Regions from separate parts of the Paenibacillus sp. B2(2019) genome, predicted to be linked through region 2. Evidence: predicted binding sites of a transcription regulator. Region 2 holds the regulator's gene; the other holds the start of a gene.
The links. The regulator Rex, encoded in region 2, represses fermentation and respiration genes when NADH is low (regulators of the CRP and FNR family bind a similar motif). The targets are predictions, from matches to a motif close to TTGTGAAATATTTCACAA.
Positions count from the first base shown of each region.

Region 1 (7,753 bases), 280 kb from region 2:
ATTCCGAGGTCCGATTTCGTTCTGGATCAAAGCCCTCTTCAATAATTGCCCAAGGATCTACCTTAAGATATTTATCTGCCACTTTAGCCATGTATGATTTCCCCTTCTCCTGGTTTTTGCTCCATTCTCAGGATATCGTTCCATACCCGTTGCGCCAATGTCTGACCTTAATGAAGATGTGTGCATTTATACGGAGTTGAAATCGAACGGATTTCTATATCATGAATTTTTGCAGTATAATATGTAGAATCTAATAAGAACAAAAAAAAACAGCAACAGACCCATTATTTGAGAATAATGGATTGCCACTGCTGATATATAAAGAACATATACTTCTTACTCCTTTTTAGTTAAAAATCATATTACATCTAGCACTTTTGAAGTGAAAATAATCACAATGTTGAAAATTCGACACTTTTAAATGGTTTTTCTTAACCAAATCGAAGATTTTAGAGGTATAATTAATTTAAAATTTACTGAAAAACTGAGGGAATAAAGGGGATGTCGATTATGCTAAAAGAACATTACAATGTCATCGAAGCCCACGGAAATACAAACTGTTTCTCCGAACAGAATTTCAACAGACTTCTTGTTACTATGAAAGAACGCGTTGTTCCAGAGGGTTCACATCTTTTCTGGGAAGGCGACTACTCGGATAAATTGTTTTATATCAAACGTGGACGTGTGAAATTAACTAAATCAACGGATGAAGGTAAAGAACTTATTCTTTATATGTACCAAGCCGGCGATATGGTAGGTCAAGCGGACCCATTCTTCAGCACCAAGCACAGCTTTACTGCAGAAGTGATTGAAGAAAGTGAAGTTGGCGTTATCGAGCAAAAGGATTTAGAAATTCTCATTTGCCAACATTGTGATTTTGCTATTGACTTTATGAAATGGATGGGCATTCATCACCGTCTAACTCAAACGAAATTCCGTGATCTGATGATGTATGGCAAACCAGGCGCACTTTGCTCCACTCTCATTCGACTTGGTAATACTTATGGTGAGAAGAGCAGCGATGGTGAGAACATCCTCATCAACAAAAAAATTACGCATACAGATCTGTCCAACATGATCGGTGCCACTCGTGAGAGTGTAAACCGGATGCTGAGTGACTTGCGTAAAAAAGACGCGGTTGAGTACGAGAACGGTATGATTGTCATCAAGGATCTTGGCATGCTGCAGGAAATTTGCCACTGCGAAATGTGTCCAAACGAGATCTGCCGAATTTAATTCCATTATAATGTACCCTCTATTCTCCTCAATGAAACATACATGACCCAATTATTCTGCACATTATAAAATAGAGTGGTCAAAGGCGCCTAACATAGGCGTCTTTTTTTATACCACAAGAAGAAAAAGAGCTGAACCCGAAATTGGGTCAGCCCTATAACCATAAATATACTCTTAACGCTTGATCTGAGTACCACGCACGGGAGAGATCATCCAGTAGGCCATGCCGACGAATACGCCACCGCCAATTATATTCCCTAACGTAACGGGTATCATATTGTGTACCCATCCGGCAATTGTAACGGTGTCCGGGTGATTCGGGAGCAACACAGCAACACTCAGCAGCGTCATATTAGCCACACTGTGCTCATATCCACTCGCAATAAAGGCAAACAAACACCACCAGATTAGAACCAGCTTCGCAGTTTCACTTTTAGCGCGTGAGGCCATCCATAGCGCTAGACAGACCAGCCAGTTACATAGAATTCCACGGAAAAATAGCTCCGAAAACGGAAGGCTCATTTTCTTGGCTGCAGCCGCAAAGATCAGATGCTCTGGGGGAGCCGCACTGAATAGTCCAGTTCCTCGAATCAAAAGTGCTAAAATCACTGCCCCTACCACATTCCCTACAAACACAAGCACCCAGTTCTTGACAGTATCCCAGATACTTGTTCTACCAGCTAGTGTACTAACCGTAAAGAACATATTATTTCCGGTAAACAGCTCTGAGCCTGCAAACACAACAAGAGTCAAGGCAATACCGAAGGATGCACCCATAATGAGGGGTTGGAAAGGCGATTTGGCAGCCGCTAGAGGCGCTCCCAGCGAAAAAATAAGGATAATCCCAATGCCTACATATGCTCCTGCCAAAAGGGCTGCTAGAAAATATCTTGGTAAACTTTCATTCATTTGGTCTCGCTTGCTGACTGCCGCCTCGACAATGTTTTCCACACTTTGAGTAAACATAGTACTCCACCCCACCGTTTTCTATTTCATCCTTTACTACAAGCTCACTGTCACAATGTCTCCGACAAGGGAGACTGGATAAGTCAAAACGATACCTTGATCCGGTGCCTGAACTTCACCCGTGCGAAGATCTATTTTCCAATCATACAGTGGATCATAAAGAAAGTGACCCGAAACGATCCCTTCCGCAAGCGGCCCCCCTTTTGGATGAGGGCTCCGATTCTCAAGTGCATAGATCGCTCCGTCAGAGGTACGAAATACAGCCAGCTCCACATTTCCAGCAATCACCACACGGCCAATCTGCAGCAGGAAATCCTGTACTGATCCTATTGGATACGTTTGTGTTGTCTTATTCATTGGTCTCTCCCCTTCTGTGTGCGTTATATCCGCTAGACTCTTGTTTCTTCAAAAAGCGCAGCACGAGTGCTGCTGTCATTGAGCATTTTTTTCCAAGGATCCGTAACCTGAGTCAGAGCAAAGTCAATCCGTGCGGCCAGCTCTTTGCGGTTATCTTCATTATTCAAAATGACTATTTGAATCTGCTCAAGTCCCATACGCTCAACCCACTCGGAGGTTCTCTCCAAATAATTGCCGGTCTCACGGTAATATTGCATCACAGCGGAGCACACTTCGATCAACTCTTCATCGGTCTTAATTTTGCAGAAGGAGTCAGCGATTCTTGGCTTGATCCCACCGTTACCACCGATAAACACTTCCCAACCACCATCATTACCGACGATGCCAATGTCCTTCGTGCAGGATTCCGCACAGTTACGTGGACAGCCGTTGACAGCTATTTTAAACTTGGCAGGAAAATCAAGACGTTCATACTTACGTTCTATGAGCGCGCCCATTCCCAGCGAATCCTGTGTGCCGAAACGGCAGAACTGTGAACCCACACAAGTCTTAACCGTACGCAGGGATTTGGCATAACCGTAGCCTGAAGGCATATCCAGCTCTTCCCATACCTTAGGCAAATCTTCCTTCTTCACACCGATTAAATCCAGGCGTTGCCCTCCAGTTACCTTCACAACTTTCACGTCATATTTAAGGGAGACATCGGCGATTTTCTTCAAATCCTCCGGTGTTGTTACCCCACCATACATGCGTGGTATCACGGTGTATGTTCCATCTTTTTGAATATTGGCACCCATTCTTTCATTTACAAATCGGGATTCTTTCTCATCTTGATGGGTATCAGGGTTCATCATCCCTAGATAATAGTTAATCGCCGGACGACACTTAGAGCAGCCTTCCTCTTGTTTCCAACCGAGTACATTCATGACCTCTTTTGTTGTTTTAAGACCTTTAGCTGTAATTTCAGCAACAATTTCATCACGGCTAAGCGTTGTGCACCCACAAATACCTTGCTTTGCAGCTTGCTGGAAACTGTCACCTAAGACAAATTGCAGGATTTGTTCTACTACGGGTTTACAACCACCACAAGAGCGAGTAGCGCCAGTGCATGCTTTGATCTCATCCACAGTAGTAAAACCATGTTCAGTGACAGCATCTACGATCGCTTTTTTAGTTACACCATTACAGCCGCAGACAATTTCTTCGTCCGCCATTGCTTCTACGGATGTGCTCTTCTTAGCTCCGCCACCGCAGCAGCCTGTTCCCATAACCTCCATATAAATCTCATCGGTCATTACCGCGCCTTGTTTTACTAGCTTTTGCAGATTCGCGGACTCCGTTACATCACCGAACAAGACCGCACCGACAATCACATTATTTTTGAGCAAAATTTTCTTATAAGTTTTCTTCCATTCATCTTTGCTTGAGATCACAGTGTGTTCAGTAGAATCCAAAAACTCACCTGCAGAAAATACATCCACCCCAGATATTTTAAGCTTCGTGGAAACAATCGAACCTTCATAAGGCTTGGTATCGCTACCACATAAATGTTTAGCTAGAACCATGCCTTGTTCAAATAGTGGAGCCACCAGTCCGTAACACATACCGCGATGCTCAGCACATTCGCCGATGGAATATACATTCTGCATGGAAGTTTGCAAATAATCATCCACCACGATCCCACGATTTACGGAGATTCCGCTATCTTTTGCCAATGTCACGTTCGGTTTGATTCCAACAGCCATTACCACAAAATCTGCAGCAAGCGTACTGTCATCACTAAAACGCAATCCACTTACTCTCTGTTCCCCGCTCAATTCTACCGTTTGTTTGCCCATAGCAAATTTCACGCCTTGACGCTCCAGCTCAGCTTGCAGCATCGAGGAGGCATTCCGATCAAGCTGACGCTCCATCAGATCTTCCATCAAATGAACTACGGTAACATCCATACCAAGGTTCACAAGACCTTTTGCCGCTTCCAACCCAAGTAAACCTCCGCCGATGACAGCCGCTTTGCTGTATTGTTTGGCCGCTGCCAGCATCGCATCACAGTCTGAAATATCCCGGAATCCTACAACGCCCTCTTTATCACTGCCAGGTACAGGTAAAATAAACGAATTCGAGCCTGTCGCAATAATTACTTTGTCGTAGGGGACTATCATCCCATTATCCGTAACAACTTGCTTCGAGCCTTCATCAATTCGTGTCACCGTTGTTCCCGTGTGTAGAGTTATATTATTGTCTTCATACCAATTCCAGTCGTTTAGGATGATATCATTAAGTGTCTTACTTCCTTCAAGAACATAAGACAACATGATCCGATTGTAATTGGGATGAGGTTCACTTCCAAAAACCGTGATGTCATAAGCTCCACCCAGCTTCAATATCTGCTCAATCGTACCTATGCCTGCCATACCGTTGCCGACTAATACTAGTTTTTCTCTTATCGTTGTCATGGTTAGGTGCCTCCTCAAGCTTATGAATACCTGATCAATTTCTCTTCTACATATTGGAATTATACGGTTCAAATTCAAGTCGTCATTGTGATTGCAGTCACTTCAATTGTGAATATTTTCACACTTTAGTGTACTGATAATTGTTAGATATCTTTTCCACATGAAAAGCCAGATTAACGATTCTGAACGACCGTTTCTCTGGCTTAATGTACGATTTTTTAGCGTAAAGTCAATAAAATCTCCAATTCATCTTGAGCCCTGAGCTTCATATCCATTCCATCATCGAGTAGTTGTTTTCCGTTCACCTTCAGCTTCCATTCTTCATTACTAAGAGGAGTATAATCGTCGACGGAAAGCACCTTTTTATTGTCATCGGCCAACTGTACGCTACTACAGCTTTTGAGCAAATCTCTTACAGTTAAATCCTCTTCAAATAACATAATATACGTATGATGCAAGTCTACTTCAACACTTCCACCGTTCAAGGTCAGCCTTACAGTTTGAAGTGGTGCTTGATGGTCCTTCGACTTCGCGGTGAAGACTAGCTGTGAATCATACCCTACAGTATTATTCCAATCCGCATTCCCAATGATTTGACCGCCCATCTGAAGCTCCCAAACCATTCCCGCCTCTAGCGAAAAATCCTTTACCGAAACAATGCTTGAGTTATCCTCAGCAAATGTGGCAACATTACTACCTTTCAGTAGCTCCATGATCGATATTCCATTTCTATAACTCCCACTAAGTAACCTATCTGATGGTTTAGTAAGCAGTTCATTATCTCCAACCCTTATTGATATTGTCGGTCCCTCTGATCCTGCCACACCATTATTAGCATTACTATTGCCGTCATTGTTAGTAGAGCATCCACCTATTATGAATACAATGACTACTCCTAGCATCAATTTCCACAAAGATCGCATGGGCATCCTGGCACCGCCTTGTCCCGCCTAATGACCATATAGCGTCTCAGGCTTGTAAAGTTATGTATACTGTCTTTTTAAGGATAACTTAAACAAGCCATGTTCTCAAATAAGTAATAACAAGCTTACTTCTCAGTATCTTTAATTATCTCCCCAATGATATTAAAAATTGGCAAAAACTTTTTAAAAAGCTAACCTCTATTCCCCTCTTTTTGCTCATTCGGCGCTATCTCGTAGTCCGCTTTTAAGCAATCCTTCCGCCTGCCATCCATCCATCAATCGATCTTACCCATATTTTTCACGATCATTTCTTCTACCTTTTTCAACGGAGTTATCCGCATTTCTGTACATTCTATAATTCCCTATAAAAAAAGCCCCCTAAGGGACTCTTTAGAACACTATTCATCTTCACTGAAACCTAGGGAACAATATATTATTCTCCAAATGTACGTGTTCAAAAGTCATACTCTCCAGCTCTTCCAGCCGGGCATATGTCAATCGATAGGTCGTGCAAGCATGCGCCGGTGGAGTGAAATCATCTGTAATACTACGTATTTTTCTCAAAATATCGCCCGCACCATCATGCTCACTCTCCAGCTCAGACAATGACTCACGAAGCGATGTCAAGCCTTCTTCACTAGGATTAGCAGCGTATGTCAACAGCTTAGGAAACTCATCTTCTTCTTCTTTAGCCGTATGCTCAAGTAAATCTTCCTTAAGTGTGTTGAACAAGTTATATAACTCCACCAAATGGGGAGAATCTCCGCCATGCACTCGATACACCTTAGTTACATTTTGGCTAATGAGGGGTAGCTCTTCACGAAGATAACGGTGGTGTTTGTTAATAATATGGTCAATTAACTCTTCTGAAGGTGCAGTATTCCAAGCGATTTCCTCTTGGGGTACTGGATACTCTTCGAACAGCTTGTTTAGATCGCCGAGGATTATCTCGTGATCCAGACCACGCTCAGCAGCTGCTTCAGCAAGAGGTTTAGCTCCACCGCAACAGAAATCAATCCGTTTTGCTTTGAAATAATCTGCCGCTTTAGGGAACTTTAATACAATATCCCTCACTAGTGCATCTGGGGTAAACCCAGCCTGTACCGATTGTGCTTGCTTCGAATCCGAAATACTATCATTAAGTTGTTTAGTTTCCATTATAGCTCCTCCTTGGGTTATGGGATTAGGTTCTGAATAAATCTTATCCACTTCTTCACCTTAACCCTGAAAGGAACTTTGACTTGTGATTGTACGCACGGAAATTGTATCTTATTTTTGAACGAAATTGGAGATTGATGTACATGCAACGTAAACGCAAAAAAGCACCTTTGCCTACAAAGGTGCTTTTTCAACTCACTTTATTGCACATAAGCCTGCATATACGTCCGCTGTCCCTTTGAATCCTTCAAATAAGGTCCCAATCCGGCAAAACGGGAGTGATCCATATAAACACCGGTCATCCATCTGCCTTCCGTCAAGCCACCATTCCATTTAAGGACAAGATCAGGTGCGGAAATCCATTCCTGATAGACTCGTATATTCTGATCTTTGTATTCTTTACATGGCTTAGACCGCTCAATAAGGTGGAACTCATTAAGATAAGTTGGAACGAAATAAGAGGATATCGTATGCAAATCATCATCGTCAAAAAAAGGCTCGTCGCCTAAAAAGGGTTTGAATAATACGGTATTCTCGTACATGGACCAAATTAAGGCTTGAAGCACCATACTCTGGCGAATGCCGTTATGAAACTTATATTGTCGCCCATGATTCGCCGCATTTACATCCTGTGGAGGTTCCGTGGACTCCAGACAG
Region 1 covers NZ_VTZR01000024.1:176,353-184,105, reverse strand. The annotation lists gene PAENI_RS22105 (glycoside hydrolase family 65 protein) at 1-91, opposite strand, end outside; gene PAENI_RS22100 (Crp/Fnr family transcriptional regulator) at 511-1,236, shown strand; gene PAENI_RS22095 (formate/nitrite transporter family protein) at 1,411-2,202, opposite strand; gene PAENI_RS22090 (nitrite reductase (NAD(P)H) small subunit) at 2,239-2,559, opposite strand; gene nirB (nitrite reductase large subunit NirB) at 2,592-5,015, opposite strand; gene PAENI_RS22080 (hypothetical protein) at 5,234-5,944, opposite strand; gene ric (iron-sulfur cluster repair di-iron protein) at 6,347-7,096, opposite strand; gene PAENI_RS22070 (hypothetical protein) at 7,297-7,753, opposite strand, start outside.
Region 1: the regulator Rex is predicted to act here: its motif matches at 5,122-5,139, upstream of nirB (nitrite reductase large subunit NirB).

Region 2 (7,753 bases):
TATCTTTTTTGATTATATAACACACCTGTGTGTTTATCCAAAGTTTCATATCCAATTCAATGATCTATTATCAGAAACACAAAAGGCTGTAACTTTGCAATCGCAGAAAGTCACAGCCTTTCAGTTATTCGTTATGATCTTAGACTATCGTTTAAGCAGTCCATCAAATGATTCTTGCGCCTTACGACGGATTGTTTCCTCATCTAGCGTTACACATTCTCCATGTTTTACAACCTGTTTACCATTCACCCATACATGCTCAACGTCCTTGGCGCTGGCAGAGTATACAGCATGAGACAACAGATCTGTGTGTGGTAGCAAATGCGGCTGGTCTATATCAATCGCGATAAAGTCCGCTTTCATGCCAACAGCGAGTCTACCCACATCATTTAAAAAGATAGACTTTGCGCCATACTCTGTAGCTATACGCAGCGCTTCCGGAGCTGGAACAGCCGTCGGATCACCACTTACACCTTTATGGATGAGAGCTGCAAGACGCATCTCTTCAAACATATCCAGGTTATTATTGCTTGCCGCACCATCTGTACCCAGTGACACCTTCACACCAGCCTTTAGAAGATCCGTCACCCGAGCCACTCCACTAGCCAGTTTCAGATTACTTCCTGGGTTATGAGACACGCCTACATCATGACGAGCCAGTATCTCGATCTCTTCATCATTCAAATGAACACCATGTGCAACAATAGACGGACGTGTGAACATTCCAAGCTTCTCTAAATGCGCTACAGGCCGAAGTCCGTAATCCACCACATTCTGCTCCACTTCGCGTTTGGTCTCGGACATATGGGTATGCATCGGTAAATCCAAATCATGTGCCGCTTGTACAAACTTAACAAAGAAGTCCGGTGGGCAAGTATATGGGGCGTGTGGCGAGATCATCGTCGTAATTCTGCCGTCAGCCTTACCATGCCAATTTCGTGCAAAAGAAATCGCTTCCGCAAGCTTGTGATTTTGCAATTCCTCTGGGCATAATCCGATTACGCCTCTCATCAGTACGGAACGGATGCCTGATAATTCGACTACCTCTGCTACTCGGTCCATATGATCATACATATCCAAGAAGGTTGTAGTACCACCTTTTAGCATTTCCAGTACCGACAAGGAGGTTCCCCAGTATACATCTTCTCCAGTGAATTTCGCTTCCATTGGCCACATCTTCTCTTGAAGCCACACCTGAAGTGCTAAATCATCTCCATAACCACGAAGCAATGACATTGCCGCATGGCCATGTGTGTTTACCAGACCTGGCATTAACAGCAGACGACTGCCATCAACAACTTGCACATCATCTTCCATTAAAGGCTCTTCTTTTCCTATGTAAGTGATCAAATCATCTTCAATAGTCATGTATCCGCTCAGAACCGGCTCATCCGTTCCCGGAATAAGAAAACGCCCGCCCTTAATAATCGTTTTACTGCTCTTCATTTCCGGTTTCTTCCTTTCCGTCTTTCAAATAATAAGCAAGGCTTTGCAAATCCGTTGTAAAATCGGCAGCATGAACCCGGATATTCGATGGTGTTTTTAGAATCACTGGTGCAAAATTCAAAATCGCCTCAATGCCAGACTCAATGAGAATATCTGCTACATTCTGCGCTTCTGAATCAGGCACAGTAATTATCCCAATTCGAATACCTTGCTCACGAACCGTCTGACCAAGCTCCTCCATCGGTTGAACGGTAAGAGAGTTGATTTTCCGCCCTACCTTAGGTGCATAGGAGTCAAATATAGCGGTAATCTTCATAGTATCTTTCAGATAAGCATTGTAATTAGATAATGCATGTCCAAGGTTACCGGCTCCTACTAAAGCCACATTCAATTGTTGATCCAGCTTCAGAATATGACGGATTTTTTCAATAAGATAAGTTACGTCATACCCGATACCTTTTCTACCAAAGTCTCCAAAATAAGCTAAATCTTTACGAATTTGAGCAGGATTTAAATCAAGTTTTTGTCCTAGTTCTTGTGAGGAAACGGTTAATATTTCACGTTTCTGGAGATCATTCAAGAAACGCAAGTACACAGGAAGTCTGCGAACAACGGCTTCTGATATTTTATCCGATTTCATAATTTACCTCCTAATTTAAGTGATATTCTGTTCAAATCCTATCGAAATATCTGCACCTCGTCTCAAGGAAGAGCGGTATTCTTATACCGCCCTTCCTTGTAGAGTGATTAATAAGATCGATGACGTTCTTTTCAAGAAACGCCTCCGTCTTCCAACCACTCCGCTATACGAGGAACCATTTGATCCGTAAGCATATGCTCCATTTTCGGGCCAGGCAACGAATAGAGGAAATACTTCCCATAGTGAGATTCGATCACCCTTGTGTCATACACAATAACAATACCCCGATCTTGCGCTGTCCGTACCAGCCTCCCAAATCCTTGCTTGAAGCGAATAACCGCCTGAGGAACAGACAACTTCATGAACGGATTCTTTTTCTGGGCTTGTAATAACTCAGACTTCGCTTCCGCTAGGGGGTGGTTTGGCGGTTGAAATGGGAGCCTCACGATGGCCAAGCATGTTAATGCTTCACCTGGAATATCTACACCCTCCCAAAAGCTGCTTGTTCCTAACAGTACAGAAGCTGCACTGTCCTGAAAACGGCGGATCAGCTTGCTACGGCTGCCCCCCTCCACGCCTTGACCTAGCACCGTGATCTCTTGTGAGGCTAGAGCCTCTTTCAGAGGATCGTAAACCTGGCGTAGCATCTTGTAAGAAGTAAACAGGACAAGCATCCGCCCACGTGTTGTAATAGCTGCTTCTGCTAGTGACTGTACGAGTGTATCGACAAATCGTGCATCGCCTACACTCCCCTTCACACTAGGGAAATCCCGCGGAATAACTAACAGCGCCTGCTCCCGATACTTAAAGGGAGAAGGCAGGAGTGATGTCATCAGACGTCCCTCTTCCGCAGCTTCATTAAGTCCGAGATTATCAATCATAAACTGGAAAGATTTATCGACAGAGAGTGTCGCCGAAGTTAGCACGATACTTTTCTTCTTGTCGAAAAACAGCTCCTTAAGCTGAGTACTAACATCAACAGGAACGGCATACAACTGTAGCGATTTACTGCGATAATTTCCATTCGCCTCCAGCCAATATACTACATTCTCATCATTTAATCCCATAAAAAACCGTACTTGCTCACGTATAGAAGCTAAATCCTTAAATAAGCCGCTAATATCGGTAACTAGACTATCTGAGGAAGATTGACCTTCTTGATCTCGCATCTCATTAAGCATTTTATCACCTTTACGGATAATTTCGCTTAATGTCAGATTCATAGTATTCTCTAAAGCAACCAATTCATCCCAATCTTTCGGTTTACGGGTAGGAAGTAGCCGCATGACTAACTGGCCGGCTTCTCCCGCCGCTGCATCGCTACGTTCCGGCAAGAGGCTGAATAGTTTATCACTAAGCAGATCCCAGGTTTCTTTTACGGTAAGCAGGTCCGGATAGATTCTATCGATCACTCCGCTCCATTCAGAAGCTTCCTCACTGCCTGATGACTGAAGCATTTGGCGAAGTGTAGGAAGTTGGCCATTTCGACTATCCTTATAAAGACGCGATAGTGTATGTGCCACCGTGAAATGTTTCATATGCATGCCTAAATGCTTGCCAGCCACGTCCTCCAGATGATGGGCTTCATCTATTACAAGATGTTCATAAGCCGGAAGTAGTTGATGCCCAGCCTTAACATCTGCGAAAAGCTTAGAGTGGTTCGTAATAACCACGTCTGCAATACCAGCTTCATGCTTAGCCCGATGATAATAACACTTACGGAACCAAGGACACGAGCGACCCAGACAAGAATCGGTATCGCTTGCCACCGTCTCCCAAAAATCTCCGCCACGTCCACTTAGATTGAGCTCTTCGTCATCTCCTGATTCACTTTGTGTCAGCCAAACGATCATCTGAGCCGCAGTAAGCGCATCTTCCCTCGGACTTATAAAGTCTTTTTTATTAATTTTATGTTCGAACTTACGAAGACACAAATAATGCCCTCTGCCCTTAAAAATTGCAGCTTTAAATGGAAAAGGAACTACCTGCGTTAACAAAGGAATATCACGCTCACGCAATTGATCCTGCAGATTAATAGTATGAGTGCTGACCATGACTTTTTCATTAGTGCGTACGCTTTGGTATATGGCAGGCAATAAATAACCAAGGGATTTACCGGTTCCTGTCCCTGCTTCGATCAATAGATGCTTGTCTTCGGCAAGTGCCGTCATCACCTCATTGATCATAATATCCTGAGCTTCTCGGCTTTCATACTGTGGCAAAGTTTCTTTAAGTCGTTTCGTTACTTCATCCATATAATCTGTAAAAGATAAATTGTGTAGTGGATTCTCAGCATGCTCGTCTCGAGGTGGAGCTAATTCATTCCAGTCTCCTACAGCAAGCGCTAATTGACGATAGAAAGTCAGATCACCTTCGGGCTGAAGCGTCTCCGCTTCCCGTTCACGCAGCAGACCATCAAAATACCAACCCAGATCACTATCCTCTTCCGTAAACAGCTCACAGAGTCTCTGAATCGTCAGCAGAGGCAAATCGTAGAGCTCCTCCAGACATTTCAGCAATACAAGAGCAGTTGCGAGTGCATCACTGTCTGCCTGATGCGGACGATCATGCGTCACTCCAAAATGTGCACTAACTGATCCTAGTTGATAGGATGTGAGGGAAGGAAAGCAGATTTTCAGAAAATCAATCGTATCTAAAATCCGCCCTTGAAATGGTAAATACCCACATCGGTCTAAAGCATTTTGCAAAAAATGGAAGTCAAATGCGACATTATGCCCTACAAGCACAACATCATCCAAGAGTGGGACAAGCTCCATCATCATCTCATCCAGCTCAGGTGCATCCTTTACATCATCGTCGGTAATCCCCGTTAGACCAGTTATAAAAGGAGGTATCGGCGTTCCGGGCTTGACGTAGGAACCATATACCCGGGAGATGGACCGGTCTTCTTCTATAATTGCAAGGCCAACCTGGATAATTTCACCCACGGATTGGGTTCCCGTTGTTTCAAAATCAAGCACGGCAAATTTCATTATAATTCTATTCCCTTTCAATTGAGACTCTTAATCAGCATAACAGAAGTTGCGAAAAAAGGCGATGCACACCACTGGTTCAGGGGATGCATCGCTTGAATGAAAATGCGGAATAATAAACCGTAAACGTAATAATTTACAATAATGAAACAAGCTGATTTCCGAAATGAAGCTTACCTCCTCGGCGGCGGCAAACCTCCAAATTAACGGTTGGTTCAGGAAGTGCCGGGTCAAGTTGCAAAGAAAGGCCAAACAGCTCCTGCGCTTCATTGAAACGTTCTTGAGAGGCCCTGATGCAACCTAAAGCGTTATAAACCATTGCCTTCAGCTTGGTTTCCCGTATCAAACCGAGCATATGGTTCAGATGATTCCAAGCAGCTTCCCCCTCCCCTTCCTGCAGGTAAGAGATGGCTAAATATAATCGAGCAGCCAAGCTATCCGGATATTGCACAATAACTTCCTTAAACTGTTCAATACATTTCCCATACATCAGCAGCTTATAATACCCCTGACCTCTAACAAAAGTATCCATGCACAGCTCGGGTGCTTCCTGTTCTGGCACTTCCTCTTCAACCACAGTCGTAAAATCTACACTTTCACGAAAGTGACTTAGCTTCTCTGCAAAGGCCAGCCATTCATCCATCACTTTATCACTAAGTCGATGCAGCATATTATAATTGCATAAAAGCTCATTCCGGCGGGCACCCTCCGCTGTAGGGTAATCTGTAACGATCTCCTGAAGCACCTTGTTCATTTCAGCAAACAAATGTTGAAACATGGGCTATCCCCCCTTACTGAAGATGAAATCAGTTCAGCTTGCCTGACTTCATTTTCTGCGAGAACGGGGTCTTTCATCCCTGCCATTCATTACATGGCGTAAGTCCATAATTTAAGCGATTGTAGCATGCAATTCATGATCAGCCAGCTTCACTGGTCTGTTGTTCTCATCCACGAATACCACCGTTGGCTTATGCGACTCCAGTTCTTCCGAAGACAACATCGCATACGAAATAATAATTACTGTATCTCCCGGTTGAACAAGACGTGCAGCTGCACCATTTAGGCAGATCACACCACTGCCGCGAGGCCCTGGAATAACATAGGTTTCTAACCGTGAACCATTATTGTTGTCCACGATCTGCACTTTTTCATTCTCAAGAATATCTGCCGCTTCCATTAAGTTCTCATCAATGGTAATACTTCCCACATAATTCAAATTCGCTTCTGTCACCGTCGCGCGGTGAATTTTGGATTTCATCATATGTCTAAACAAGAGCGGCAACCTCCTTTGGAATAAATACATTATTGTCAATTAATCGCGTTCTGCCAAACTTCACGGCAAGCGCTATAATAATTTCCCCATTTACATCCGTTAATAAAACTTCGTTCTCTAAGCCTTCCAGATTAGGGAAAGTCAGTAATTCCGCATAATCAATGACCGCCAAAGGAGAGCTGGAAATAACCGAGGTCAACAATTCCCGCACTTCAGCAACGGTTGTTACTTTTCCTTCTTCAATAGACTGACGTGCTTCACGCAAGGAACGAGATAACACCAGTGCTTGAGAACGTTCCTCTGGAGATAAGAATACGTTACGCGAGCTAAGTGCAAGTCCATCTCCTTCACGAACGATAGGGCAAGGTACAATTTCAACATTCATATTCAAATCAGATACCATTCTGCGGAGCACAGCTACTTGCTGAGCATCCTTTAGCCCGAAGAAAGCATAATCTGGCTGCACGATATTGAATAGTTTATTAACAACTGTTGTTACGCCATTAAAATGCCCTGGACGCGAAGCCCCACAAAGTCGAGTGGTAAGCTCTGATACCGAGACAGTAGTCCGGGTAGGCTGCGGATACATTTCTTCCACACTGGGGATAAATACAATATCGACACCTTCGCGTTCCGCAAGCTCCAAATCACGCTCTTCATCGCGCGGATAGGAATCATAATCCTCATTCGGTCCGAACTGCAGCGGGTTCACAAATATGCTCATAACGACCGTGTTGCTCATTTCTCCTGCCCGCCGAAGCAGACTGGCATGTCCTTCATGCAGGTATCCCATGGTTGGAACAAACCCAATCGGGGTATGCCCACCTTGTCTCATATATTCCAAAGCTTCGCGCAGTTGCTTAATGCTTCTGACGACTCTCATCTTATTCCCCATCCTTTCCGGCACCGCCGTATAAAGATTCCAGAACGGTTTCATCTGCTTTAAAAACATGACCTTCATCTGGGTACGAGCGATCCTTCACTTCTTGCACATATTGGCTGATACCCTCACGAATCAGGCTACCCACATCCGCGTAGGTTTTGACAAAACGTTTCTCACGGTAGGGTGAGGCATAACGCAACAAATCATGGAAAACCAATACCTGTCCATCACAATAACGACCTGCACCAATCCCAATGGTCGGAATGCTCAGTGCCTCAGAAATTGCTTGTGCTACTTCTTCTGTCACCAGCTCCAGTACCACTGCAAAAGCACCTGCTGCTTCAAGGGCCTTAGCTTCATCCATCAGACGTTTTGCATCTTTGGCGTCCTTGCCTTGAATGCGGTAGCCGCCAATCATATTTACCGATTGTGGTGTAAGTCCAATATGCCCCAGCACAGGAACTCCCGCAGCTACAACCGCAGTAACTGTCTCACAAATTTCGAGACCGCCTTCCATT
Region 2 covers NZ_VTZR01000024.1:451,375-459,127, reverse strand. The annotation lists gene PAENI_RS23385 (amidohydrolase) at 145-1,446, opposite strand; gene PAENI_RS23380 (redox-sensing transcriptional repressor Rex) at 1,433-2,086, opposite strand; gene dinG (ATP-dependent DNA helicase DinG) at 2,218-5,079, opposite strand; gene PAENI_RS23370 (tetratricopeptide repeat protein) at 5,216-5,857, opposite strand; gene panD (aspartate 1-decarboxylase) at 5,969-6,352, opposite strand; gene panC (pantoate--beta-alanine ligase) at 6,345-7,235, opposite strand; gene panB (3-methyl-2-oxobutanoate hydroxymethyltransferase) at 7,237-7,753, opposite strand, start outside.